DNA from 2 places in the Lactobacillus sp. ESL0681 genome. Region 2 is predicted to be linked to the other one. Evidence: riboswitches for the same ligand, from Rfam matches in the RefSeq annotation. Region 2 holds a riboswitch; the other holds the start of a gene.
The links. Region 2 has a riboswitch for lysine ahead of OZX59_RS06680 (ABC transporter substrate-binding protein/permease). Riboswitches for the same ligand answer to the same signal wherever they lie in the genome.

Region 1: another riboswitch for lysine. It lies ahead of lysA (diaminopimelate decarboxylase); the one in region 2 lies ahead of OZX59_RS06680 (ABC transporter substrate-binding protein/permease).

What each region holds. Positions count from the first base shown of each region.
Region 1 is NZ_CP113943.1:1,073,883-1,080,098, forward strand. Features, by position in the region: gene OZX59_RS05180 (ABC-F family ATP-binding cassette domain-containing protein) at 1-912, opposite strand, end outside; gene dapF (diaminopimelate epimerase) at 1,035-2,027, opposite strand; gene OZX59_RS05190 (aspartate kinase) at 2,020-3,393, opposite strand; lysine riboswitch at 3,563-3,744, shown strand; gene lysA (diaminopimelate decarboxylase) at 3,829-5,121, shown strand; gene dapD (2,3,4,5-tetrahydropyridine-2,6-dicarboxylate N-acetyltransferase) at 5,132-5,842, shown strand; gene OZX59_RS05205 (N-acetyldiaminopimelate deacetylase) at 5,848-6,216, shown strand, end outside.
Region 2 is NZ_CP113943.1:1,395,315-1,401,248, forward strand. Features, by position in the region: gene OZX59_RS06670 (pyridoxamine 5'-phosphate oxidase family protein) at 3-374, shown strand; gene OZX59_RS06675 (amino acid ABC transporter ATP-binding protein) at 421-1,170, opposite strand; gene OZX59_RS06680 (ABC transporter substrate-binding protein/permease) at 1,170-2,789, opposite strand; lysine riboswitch at 2,904-3,079, opposite strand; gene OZX59_RS06685 (YbhB/YbcL family Raf kinase inhibitor-like protein) at 3,190-3,654, shown strand; gene OZX59_RS06690 (ArgE/DapE family deacylase) at 3,663-4,820, opposite strand; gene OZX59_RS06695 (ABC transporter substrate-binding protein/permease) at 4,839-5,934, opposite strand, start outside.

The sequences.
Region 1 (6,216 bases), 320 kb from region 2:
ATTAGACTTAGGCGGATTCAGAACCGTCATTTTCTCTAATTGCTTTTCACGTGACTTGGCACTCTTAGACCTTGTTCCCGCCTTATTCTTACGAATGTAGGCTTCCGTTTTCACAATTTTGCGCTGCTGATTAGCATAGGCCTTAAGGTAAGTCTCTCGATTAGCAGCCTTTTGCTTCATTGCCTGTTTCAGCGTTCCAGTGTAACGGGTAATTGTGCCAGAATCCACATCAATAATGCAGTTAGTTATTCGTCCTAAGAAATCATAATCATGGCTAACGACAATAAAAGCACCGGCAAAATCATTCAAATAATCAACTAGCCAATCAATATGACCCACATCAAGATAGTTAGTTGGCTCGTCTAACAGCAAAACATCAGGCGTTTCTAACAGTAATTTCGCCAGAATAATTTTAGAACGTTGACCACCCGAAAGTTGTGCTACATCATGGTCATAGCCAAGCTCTGCCAGACCCAATCCTGAAGCAACCCGCTCAATTTCAGTATCAATTTGATAAAAGTTATTCTCTTCTAAGTAAGTTTGCAATTTACCTGCTTTAGTCAGTAACTCTTCATCACCATCAGTAGCATACTGCACATATAAGTCATTTAATTCTTGTTCTTTTTGATAAAGCCCAGCAAAAGCTGTACGCAAAAAAGCCCGAATAGTTACTCCCGGCGTCAATTTAGCATACTGATCTAGGTAACCTACCGAAATTTTATTTTGCCATTTAACTTGTCCAGTATCCGGCAACATTTCTCCAGTCAAAATTTTTATCAAAGTTGACTTACCCACGCCGTTTTGACCAGTCACTCCCATGTGATCTTCTTTATTAAGGACAAAGTTTGCAGCTTCATATAAAGTTTTATCCACAAAACTCTGTCCTAAATTTTTAACCGTTAATAAACTCATTGGCTATCCCCTTAAGCTGAAAAAATACAACTCGTTCTAGTATATAATAAAGTTGTCTTTTTTGCTGGAGACCAAGATAAATTGCATAAACTTAAATATAAGTATTACAACATTTACTAAATTTAATCGCCAACCCGCTTATTATCTACAAATTTTTCGTAAGCTACCTGTTCAGAGGTTTGGGTGATTTCTATCTGGTCAAGATTAAAGCACGCTTGATGAAGTTGTTCTTCTGGAATTTGAATTTCATGTGTTACCGTCGCATTTCCGATTAATTCTAACCAATAACCACTTTCAGTCTGATGAATCTGCGTCTGAACCACGCCACCAGGATTATATACAGTTATTAGCTGTTCTAATTGAACTTGCGTAGGATAATTTAAATAAAAAGCTAAGCTAGTTGCCGACATTCCCGTTCCACAAGCATTAGTAAAACCAACGCCTCGCTCATAAGTTTCCACAAATAATCGATTTTTTCCTAAAATTTGAGCAAAACTAACATTTACACCAGCTGGAAAATAAGGGTTAGCTTGATTCAACTTATGACCTAATTCTCCAAGTTCACGATGTGCTAACTTAATATCATGAACAAAGCTGATTAAATGTGGATTAGGCACAGCAATTGCGGTAAAAGCTAAATTTGAATTAAGCTGCGGCAATTTTTGGTTAATGATTTTGCTTAGACCAAAATTAGCAAATTGCAAATCCGCTTGTGCAAACGAAACCGGAGCTATTTCCACACTAAAAGCTGGCACACTAGGTGCTAAATCTGGATAACGCTTGACTTGCAGGTCGGCCTGCGGTGTTTGTACAATAAATGCTGTTTCTCTGTATTTTTCAGCTAAATAGCGCGCCACCGTCCGCAAGCCATTCCCACACATCAGTGCCTCAGAACCATCGCGATTAAATATCTTCATCTGTGCTAGTGCATCGGCATTAGTTGCCTGATCAATGACTAGTAAGCCGTCACTGCCGCCAAGCAAGCCTGACGCATGGTTGGTTATGTTAATTGCTAATTGTTGTAATTCACTAATAGTTAACGGTTGTTTCAGGACTGTTTGATCTAAAATAAAAAAACTATTCTGTGAGCCGTGGACTTTTTGCAGACTAATCATTTATTCTTACCTCATTTTCAAAAAAATTATGATAAATTTGCCGAACTGCTTCAGGCGCATCTACTCGTCTAGTTCCTAACATCATTGAAATACGTGAAGCTCCCTGATTAATCATATAAACTCCAATCTTTTTCTTAGCTAACGATTCAATCACTTGCTCCATAACGCCAACTTTACTTCTCATTCCTTCTCCCACAACCATGATAATGGCATAATCATCAATCCACTCAAGGTGGTCTGGTTGCAATTGCTCTTGAATGTCACGGCACATTTTTTGACGAAGCTCAGCCGTAAATTGCCGCTGATCAAAAATCACCGTTAAGTCATCAATTCCAGAAGGCATATGTTCATACGAGATATGATACTTATAAAATATTTGTAGTAGTTTCAGGGTAAATCCAACCTCTTTATTCAATAAATATCGATGAATATATAAAGCGGAAAAATGACTATCAGCAGCTACCCCAGTAACTATCGTATCAGGCTTGAAATTTTTCGCTGGAACAATCACTGTTCCTCGTGCCAGTGGATGATTAGTATTTTTAACTTCAATGGGAATGTTAGCAGCAATTGCTGGTAATATCGCTTCATCATGAAAAACTGAAAATCCAGCATATGACAACTCCCGCAATTCCCGATAAGTCATACGTTTAATTGCCCGTGGTTGTTTTACTATCGCTGGATCGGCTGCATAAATTGCATCAACATCAGTAAAGTTTTCATAACCATCAGCATGCAAACCGCGTGCTAGAATCGCTCCCGTAATATCTGAGCCACCACGTGAAAACGTCGCGATTTGCTGAGATTTAGTTAGACCATAAAAGCCGGGAACTACAATATATCCTCTAGGAAGTTGAAAATTAGCTAAATGCTCATAAGTTTCTTCCAAAACTTGTGCATCTTGTGGATTAGCTGAAACGGTGATTCCTAATTTGGCACTGTCAGCAAAGTGGGCAGAAATGCGCAGTTTTCTTAAAATTAGCGTCAATAACTGTGCATTTAAGATTTCACCATGAGCCTTAAACGCTGCCATTAAATAATCATCATTAGGATATTTATTTTTAGGCAGTTGTAATAAAATTTGCTTTAACGCCGCAAGTTCTTCTGTTTCAAGATCAAAATAATCAGCAATTGCCTGATACCGCGCCCAAATTTCAGTTTGGATGACTGCTGTATTCTCGTTTTTCAACGTTTTTTTGGCATATACAATTAACAAATCTGTTACTTTGCGATCGTCAGGAAATCTTTTCCCTGGTGCAGACGTAACGATAACTTTGCGCTCTGAATCTGCTTGAATAATCTTAATTATCTTCTGGACCTGCTTACCATCTGCTAGCGAGCTACCGCCAAATTTTACAACTTTCATTTGCACTAAAACTCCTTTTCCAATGGTCAATTTTTAAAATCAAAAATGATTAGTTGCCATTCTAGCATGTATTTTATAATCTGCAACTCAGCTGATTTTTATTTTCTAGTCAAAAAATAATTTTAATCCAAGTCTCTTGACATGCTGACCAAAAGAAGTTAGTATTTGCACTATCGAATGAGGTTGCAATAACCATCAGTAAGTTGACCGAGCTTTTGCTTAGCGTTGAAGCCAACTGAAAGGGGAAATTGCCGAAGTGCTAATCGTAATAAGCAAGTGATTAGTTGCTGGGGCATAGTTTAAGAGACTATGAACTGTCGCAGAATAAATCTGCGGAGCGCTATCGACAAATTGATCCCAAAAATTTAAAGGTTCTTTTGTTTCAAGCGTAAACAAAAGAACCTTTTTTAGTTAGTAAAGCTGGAGGAATGTAGCTTGGTTAAGACAAATACACAAGGACATCTGACAATTGGCGGTTGTGACGCCATCGACTTAGCTCATAATTTTGGTACACCATTAATCGTTTATGATGTGACCAAAATCAGACATCAGTTTGAGCAATTTCAAGCCGCTTTTGATGAAACCAAGATCAATTACGAAATTAGTTATGCTTCAAAAGCACTAGCAATCAAGGCAATTGACCAGGTTATCAATCAAGAACAAGGGCACCTTGACGTAGTTTCCAGCGGTGAACTAATGACTGCTGTTGCAGCGGGCTTTCCCATGGCAAAGGTCAGTTTTCATGGGAACAATAAAACCCGTGCTGAACTAAAGCTAGCTCTCGACCAGCACGTTGGGACGATTATTGTCGATAACTTTTACGAATTAACACTTTTAGAGCAATTATTAGCTGGAACTGCCAGCCAAATAAATGTCATGTTGCGACTAGCACCTGGAATTACTGCTCACACTCACGAATACATCCAAACTGGGCAAGTTGACAGCAAGTTTGGCTTTGATATTGCTTCAAGACAAGCAGAACAAGCTTTAAAACAAGTGTTAGCTAGTCAACATTTGCATTTAATTGGCTATCATGCCCATATCGGTTCACAGATTATGGCGGTTAACGGCTTTAGTGCCTTAGTAAAAAAACTAGTCAAACTGTCTGCTAATTGGCAAGAAAAATATGGCTATCAACCAGCAGTTTTAAATTTGGGCGGTGGTTTTGGCATTCAATACACTGCAAATGATCATCCATTACCACCCAAAAGCTTTATTCATCAAATTGTGACCGACTTAAAAGCTGAAATCGCTGAGACTAATTTAAATTTACCAGCGATTTGGCTAGAACCAGGTCGCGCAATCGTAGGTGCTGCTGGTTATAGTCTCTATACCATTGGAGCGCGCAAAGAAATTCCTAATCTCAGAACCTATATCAGCGTTGATGGCGGCATGGGCGACAACATTCGACCGAGTCTTTACCAAGCTAAGTATCAAGCGCTCCTAGCGAGCAACCCTCTAGCTGCACCAACCCAAACCGTGACCATTGCTGGTCGTTATTGCGAATCAGGAGATATTTTAGTGAAAAACCAACCACTACCAGATATTAGTCCGGAAGATATCTTAGCAGTGCTAGCCACTGGAGCTTATGGCTATTCGATGGCCTCCAACTATAACCGAGTTGGACGACCGGCAGTGGTTTTTGCAGAAAACGGACAAGCAAAGCTAGTAGTTAAACGAGAAACCGCTAGCGATTTAATTCGACTAGATTTAGATTATCTCAATTAAGCGAGGCAAAATTATGAAAAAAGATGCACAAGAATTAATTAATTTGATTAGCAATGCAGATAAAACAACTCCAGTTAAAGTTTTTTTACAGGGAAAATTACAGCAATTAGCTATTCCCTCAACCATTCAAGCTTTTTTAGATGACAAAATCGGCGTACTATTTGGCGACTGGCCGGTAGTTAAAGAGTGCTTGCAAGCAAATGCAGCACTCATCAGCGATTATCATATTGAAAATGAGGCCCGTAATTCTGCACTGCCATTGTTAGATCTTAAAGAAGTGGACGCTCGGATTGAACCAGGGGCAATTATACGTGACCAAGTAACGATTGGTAAACAAGCCGTTGTTATGATGGGGGCAGTCATTAATCTTGGTGCCGAAATCGGCGCTAAATCCATGGTTGATATGGGCGCGGTTATCGGTGGCAGAGCAATTATCGGCGAAAATGTTCATGTTGGCGCTAATGCCGTAATTGCTGGTGTCATCGAACCTGCCTCTGCCCAGCCAGTAATGATTGGCGATAATGTGTTAATTGGCGCTAACGCCGTAGTTTTAGAAGGAATTACAGTCGGAAGTGGCGCTGTAATTGCAGCAGGGGCCATTGTTACCAAAGACGTTGCACCAAATGCAGTGGTCGCAGGTGTTCCTGCTAAAGTAATCAAACAAGTAGATCTTAAGACTAAAAGTAAAACTGGCTTAGAAGATCAGCTGCGAAAGTTGTGACTTAAATGCCTGCACTCAATGAACAACAATTAATTAAGATTAGAAGACAACTCCATCAAATCCCTGAGCTGGCTTTAGCAGAACATGAAACCCACAAGTTACTGTTAAAAATTATTAGCAGCTTCCCGCAACAATACCTAACAATCAAGGAATTTTCTGAGTTGCCAACTGCCATTATGATTTACGTTCAGGGTAAAAATCCGCACAAAACGCTTGGTTATCGTGCTGATATTGATGGACTACCAGTCAGCGAACAAACTGGGCTGCCATTTCAATCAACCCATCCCGGCATAATGCATGCTTGTGGTCATGATCTCCACATGAGTGTTGCTCTGGGCATTCTCAGCTATTTTGCTGATCAGCAACCTACTGAT
Region 2 (5,934 bases):
AAATGGATCAGAAATTTTTAGAAGTAATGAAGCATGAGGGCCCGGCGACGATTATTGCCCTTAACGCCCAGCCAGCGGGAATCGTTAATACTTGGATGTCATACATTACAATTGATCAGGAAGATAACCAACTATATTTACCAGCAGCTGGAATGCATAGTATCGAAGCTGACTTTGCTGAAGATAACCATGTAGTGATCACGGTTGGTAGTAAGGAAGTTGAGGGGACAGCAGGTCCAGGTGCTGGCTTTTACATTTATGGTACAGGTAAGTTCCATGCTGAGGGCAAGTATTATGACCAATTAAAAGCTAAATTTCCTTGGCTAAGAAAAATTCTTGAGGTAAAAATTGACCGCATTGAACAAAAAATCTAGCTAACTTAAAAAGCATCCTAATTCAATAAGGATGCTTTTTTGATGCTTAATTATTTTGGAAATTACGCAAAAACTTGGTAGTTTTGTCATTTTGAGGATGATTAAAGAGCTGGTCAGGGCTGCCTTCTTCTGTGATGATACCGTCGCTGATGAACAAGACTTGATCGGCTACGTCGCGGGCAAAGGCCATTTCGTGGGTTACGATAATCATCGTTAAACCTGTTGTGGCTAAGTTCTTCATTACACTTAAAACTTCTCCAACCATCTCGGGATCAAGAGCTGAAGTTGGTTCATCAAATAATAAAATCTCAGGATCCATGGAAATGGCTCGGGCGATAGCTACTCGTTGTTGCTGACCGCCGGATAATTGGTTGGGTCTAGCATCAACGTATTCTGCCATGCCGACTTTTTCCAAATTAGCTAAGGCAATTTGTTTAGCCTCTTCTTTTGATCTTTTAAGGACTAACTCTTGACCTACCATGCAATTAGCTAAGACATTTTTATTTTCAAATAAATCAAATTGTTGGAAAACCATCCCCACTTTAGCCCGATAAATGTTGCGATTATAGTTTTCTGCTAGGACATTTTTGCCGTGAAAATCGATTTCACCAGCACTCGGCTCCTCTAGTAAGTTGATGCACCGCAAGGTAGTTGATTTACCACCACCGGAAGGGCCGATAATCGTTGCGATTTCGCCTTTATTGATGTCAAAGGAGATATCACGTAACACTTCATGATTGCCGAAGGATTTCTTAATATGCTTTAAACTTAAAATGGTTTCGTTTGCTTGTGTCATTATTTCTTGACCTCTGTTTCATTATTAGTTCCGACCTGTACTTGATTAGCCATTAGATTATAGTTCTTGCTTCCTGCCAAGCGTTTTTCAATCAAGTTGAAAATTCTGGTAATTGTGAACGTTAAGATTAGGTAAATTGCTGAAATGGTCAGGTAAGTTGGGAAGAACTTGAAAGTTTGACTGGCAATTGTGGTACCAACGAAGAATAATTCCGAAACCGAGATGATACTCAAGACTGAGGTATCCTTGATATTAACGATAAATTCATTGGTAATTGATGGTAAACAATTCTTGATTGCTTGCGGTAAAATAATGTGCCACATTCTTTGGTTGTGTGTCATTCCCAGTGCACTAGCAGCTTCGAATTGTCCCTCAGGTGTAGAAGTAATCCCACCGCGAATAATCTCAGCTAAGTAGGCACCAGTATTAATAGAAACAATAATTAATGCGGCAACTGTTCGGTCAATGCTCAGGTGCCAAAATTGGGCGATACCATAGTAGATAACGGCAGCTTGCACCATCATTGGAGTACCCCGAAAGATTTCGATATAGACTGCAAGCAACCAATCAACAAATTTCAATCCCCATCTTTTTGGTCGTGACTTTGGAGTTGGGATAGTTCTAATGATACCTACTAATAGACCGATGAAGAAGCCAGCAATGGTTCCGACTGAAGCTAGTAGCAAGGTCATGCCAATTCCGTTCAGAATCATGCCACCGTATTCTTGCCACATGGAGACGAACCAGTTTGTTTGTTTCCCTTTCTTGGAAGACTTATCACTCTTAGGTTGCTGTTTAACGGCCTCATTCATCAACTTGGTTCTTTTAGCTTCTGGAATAGTTGCTAAAATGCGGTTAACGTCTTTGAGCAGCTTTTTATTAGGCTTAGCAATCCCAATCGAAGTAATTGATTCGTCTTTAGTTGCGTGGAAACCCGCCATTTTGCTGACAGCGATTGCCTTAATATCAGGATCGACTAGCTTGAAAGAGGTCGATTCAGTGTCTTCTGCTACATAGCCATCGATTGTTCCAGAGATTAAGCTCTGCCGCATAGCTGCGAAGTCACGCATTGCTGGTTGTCTCTTAGCCCCCTTTAATTGCTTGATTAATTGGTAGTGGAAGGTTCCTTGCTGTGCAGTTAACTTGGCGCCTTTAAAGTCGTTTAAACTTTTAGCGTTAGCATATTTACTGTTGATTTTAGTAATTACAACGAAAGTGCTGCGTTTATATGGCTTAGAAAAATTAATCGCTTTTTCACGCTGTGGGGTTGGACTCATGCCGGCGATGATCAAGTCAGCTTTACCACTAGTTAAAGCGGGCAAAAGACCGTCCCATTCGGTTTTAACCACTTCAACTTTGCGGTGTAATTGTTTACCGATGATTTTCGCAATTTTGACATCATAACCGTTAGCGTAAGCACTTGAACCATTGATTGGTACTGCACCGTTAGCCTTAGTGGTTTGGGTCCAGTTGTAAGGCTGATAATTTGCCTCCATGGCCACCTTCAAGGTATTAGTGTCTTTTTTAGCTACAGTTTGATCGAGATTACTGTTCAAACCAATTGCTAAACTTAACAGTCCAGCAAATAGGACTGCTAACCACTTATTTTTTGACTTCACTTTGAAAACCTCCGTAAATAGTTTCAAACGTAAGCCAATACAATAAAAAAGCGTAAATAAAAACCTCGTTATCTAAGCCAGACAACGAGGTAATAATCAATCATTATTATAGATAAATCAGATAGCGCTCCCCGGGGAAAACCGGGACAGTCCGCAAGATATGCTCTTGCGTCCCAACGAAAACATTGCAGCAAATAATCTTTTCGTTTCGGCGACAATTCTTACATTAGCCTTCTTCGTGTTTGCTCACTCAGACTAAATTCGTAATTGACGCGACCTCTATTGCATTGGAAATTATTTAATTAATGAAAATAATAGTTGAGAAAATCAGCTTTGTCAATCTTTTTCTTTAAAAAAGCATTATAATGAGCCTTGAAAGTGGAAACTTAGGAGAATACTAATGAATAAATTATTATTTACTTGTTCAGCAATTGGTTCTGATCATCGTTTTAAATTACTTAATACCAAATTGGGACAAAACGAATCACCTGAATTTATCCTCAAAAATTTAGATCCACATGCTAAAAGCATTGCAATTATTTTAGAGGATTTAAGTCATCCATTGATTCATAATTTTACCCATTGGGTAATTTGGAATATACCAGCAACAACAATTATTGCAGGTAAGATACCTGCTGGCAAAAGAGTCGCAAATATTAAAGCGGTACAGGGACGAGCATATGGTTGGCATCAGTATGCAGGTCCCAAGCCGCCGCGTGGTCAAAAACATGATTATCGATTTACTGTTTATTCTTTAGCGGAATATTTGGATTTACCTACTAGTGCTAATAAGCGTCAATTTTTCAAGGCAAGTCAGGGTAAAATTATTCAAGCAGGGCAGTTAACTGGTAGTTTTAAACGATGAATAATTATTTATTTAGTCAAATATTTTCTGGCAAATCTTTCATAAAATTCGCAAGCTGATAAGTATTCTGCAACATCAACGTATTCGTTAACTTTGTGTGCTGAAGCATTACCAGGTCCCGCTACTAGCATAACTGGTGGGGTAGGACTCTGGCTAAATTTAGAAGCATCAGTTGTACCTGATTCAGTTACTAGTTTGACGCGATGACCAACAATGTCACTCATCATTTCTTGGGCGGCTAAGAGATACTCGTTATGTTTATCTCCCATGACGGGCTCACCGAGGTAATCGTATTGCAGCGTAAATTGGTGTCGCGGCAATTGATTTATTTCATTTAGAACGTCTGTTAAAACTGCCTGAATATCTGCGACGGTGTATAACGGATTGATCCGAATATTTCCCCGAGCAGTGACTTTGCTGGGCATATTGTTAATCTGGTCACCACCAGAAATCATGGTGATATTGTGGATTACAGGCCCCATTTTTGGATCGACGCGTGGTAAATTTCGTAATTTTTGATTTGCCAAGTTGATAAAATCATACATATTATCAATGGCATTTAAGACGCCAACTTGATCAGTCCTGGCAACTGCACCTTGAGAAGTGACAGTATAGTCAATATCGCCATTGCTAGCATAAGAGATATTGAGATCGGTGGTATCTTCACCAATGATTAAAACATCTAAATCATCGACATAGCCTTGTTTAGTTAATTCCTCTGAACCCCATTGACCAGTTTCTTCACCAACTGACATTAACAAGCGTAATTCACCGCTTAAAGGTACGTTTTCTTCAAGTAAAGTTAGCAGAGTACTGATCATTCCTGCTAGTCCGCTCTTCATATCGGTAGTGCCGCGTCCATAGATTTTAGTATCATGATCGTATAATTTCCCAGAAAAAGGATCATCATGCCAAGCAGCAGGATTGCCCAAGTTAACTACGTCCATATGACCGGAAAAGCCTAACTTGAAATTACCATCTGTTGGTCCAATTGAAATTACCGCACTTTCACGATCTCCTTGATAAGGAATCCGAGTGAACCGAACACGTTCGCCATAGGGGGCAAACAGACTGGCTACGTAGTCAACGACCTGCTTTTCATGGTCATCAATCGTAGGGATTTGGATTAAGTGCTGTAATAGCTTGATTTGTTGTTGCTGATTCATTTTGGTTACTCCTCTTAATTAATTATGTGATTGGGTTTGGCCAACTTGCACTTGGTTAGCCATTAGATTGTAATTTTGCTTACCATTAAGGCGCTTTTCAATTAAATTAAAAATTCTGGTAATAGTGAAGGTCAGGATTAAGTAGATGGCTGAAATGGTGAGGTAGGTCGGGAAAAACTTAAAGGTCTGACTGGCAATGGTGGAACCAACAAAGAATAGCTCGGAAACAGAGATAATACTCAAAACAGAAGTATCTTTGATGTTAACGATGAATTCGTTGGTGATTGACGGCAAGCAATTTTTAATAGCCTGCGGCAAGATAATATGCCACATCTTTTGACTATGAGTCATGCCTAAGGCACTAGCGGCTTCAAATTGTCCTTGCGGTGTAGAAGTGATCCCGCCGCGAATAATTTCGGCTAAATAGGCGCCAGTATTAATAGAAACAATCAGTAGTGCTGCTACTGTTCGATCAATATTTAAATGCCAAAACTGTGCAATGCCATAATAGATTACTGCTGCCTGAACCATCATCGGCGTACCACGAAAGACTTCAATATAAACGGCCAGTAGCCAGTCAAGCAATTTTAGACCCCATCTTTTAGACCGCTTTTTGGGTATCGGAATAGTTCTAATGATACCGACAAGCAGACCGATGAAGAAGCCAGCGATTGTGCCAACTGCTGCCAGCAGTAAGGTCATGCCAATGCCGTTGATGAGCATACCGCCGTACTGGTCAAGCATTGCAATCAGCCAATTTGTCTGCTTAGTAGACTGGCCCTTTTTAGCATGGGTGGTTTTAGGCTGCTCCTTAATAGCAGCTGTCATTAGCTTTTTTCGTTTAGCAGTTGAAATAGTTGCGAGAACTTGATTGACTTCTTTGCGTAATTTTTGATTGGTTTTCGCAACACCGATACAAGATACCATTTGATCCTGCGTGAGGTGAAAACCCTTCATATTGTTAAGCGGCACTGCTTTGATATCTGGATCAACTAATTTAAAAGAAATGGCTTCTGTTGAATCTGCAATATAACCGTCGATGGTACCAGAGATTAGACTTTGACGCATTGCGGAAAAATCACGCATAGGTGGCTGCTTTTTGGCACCCTTTAAC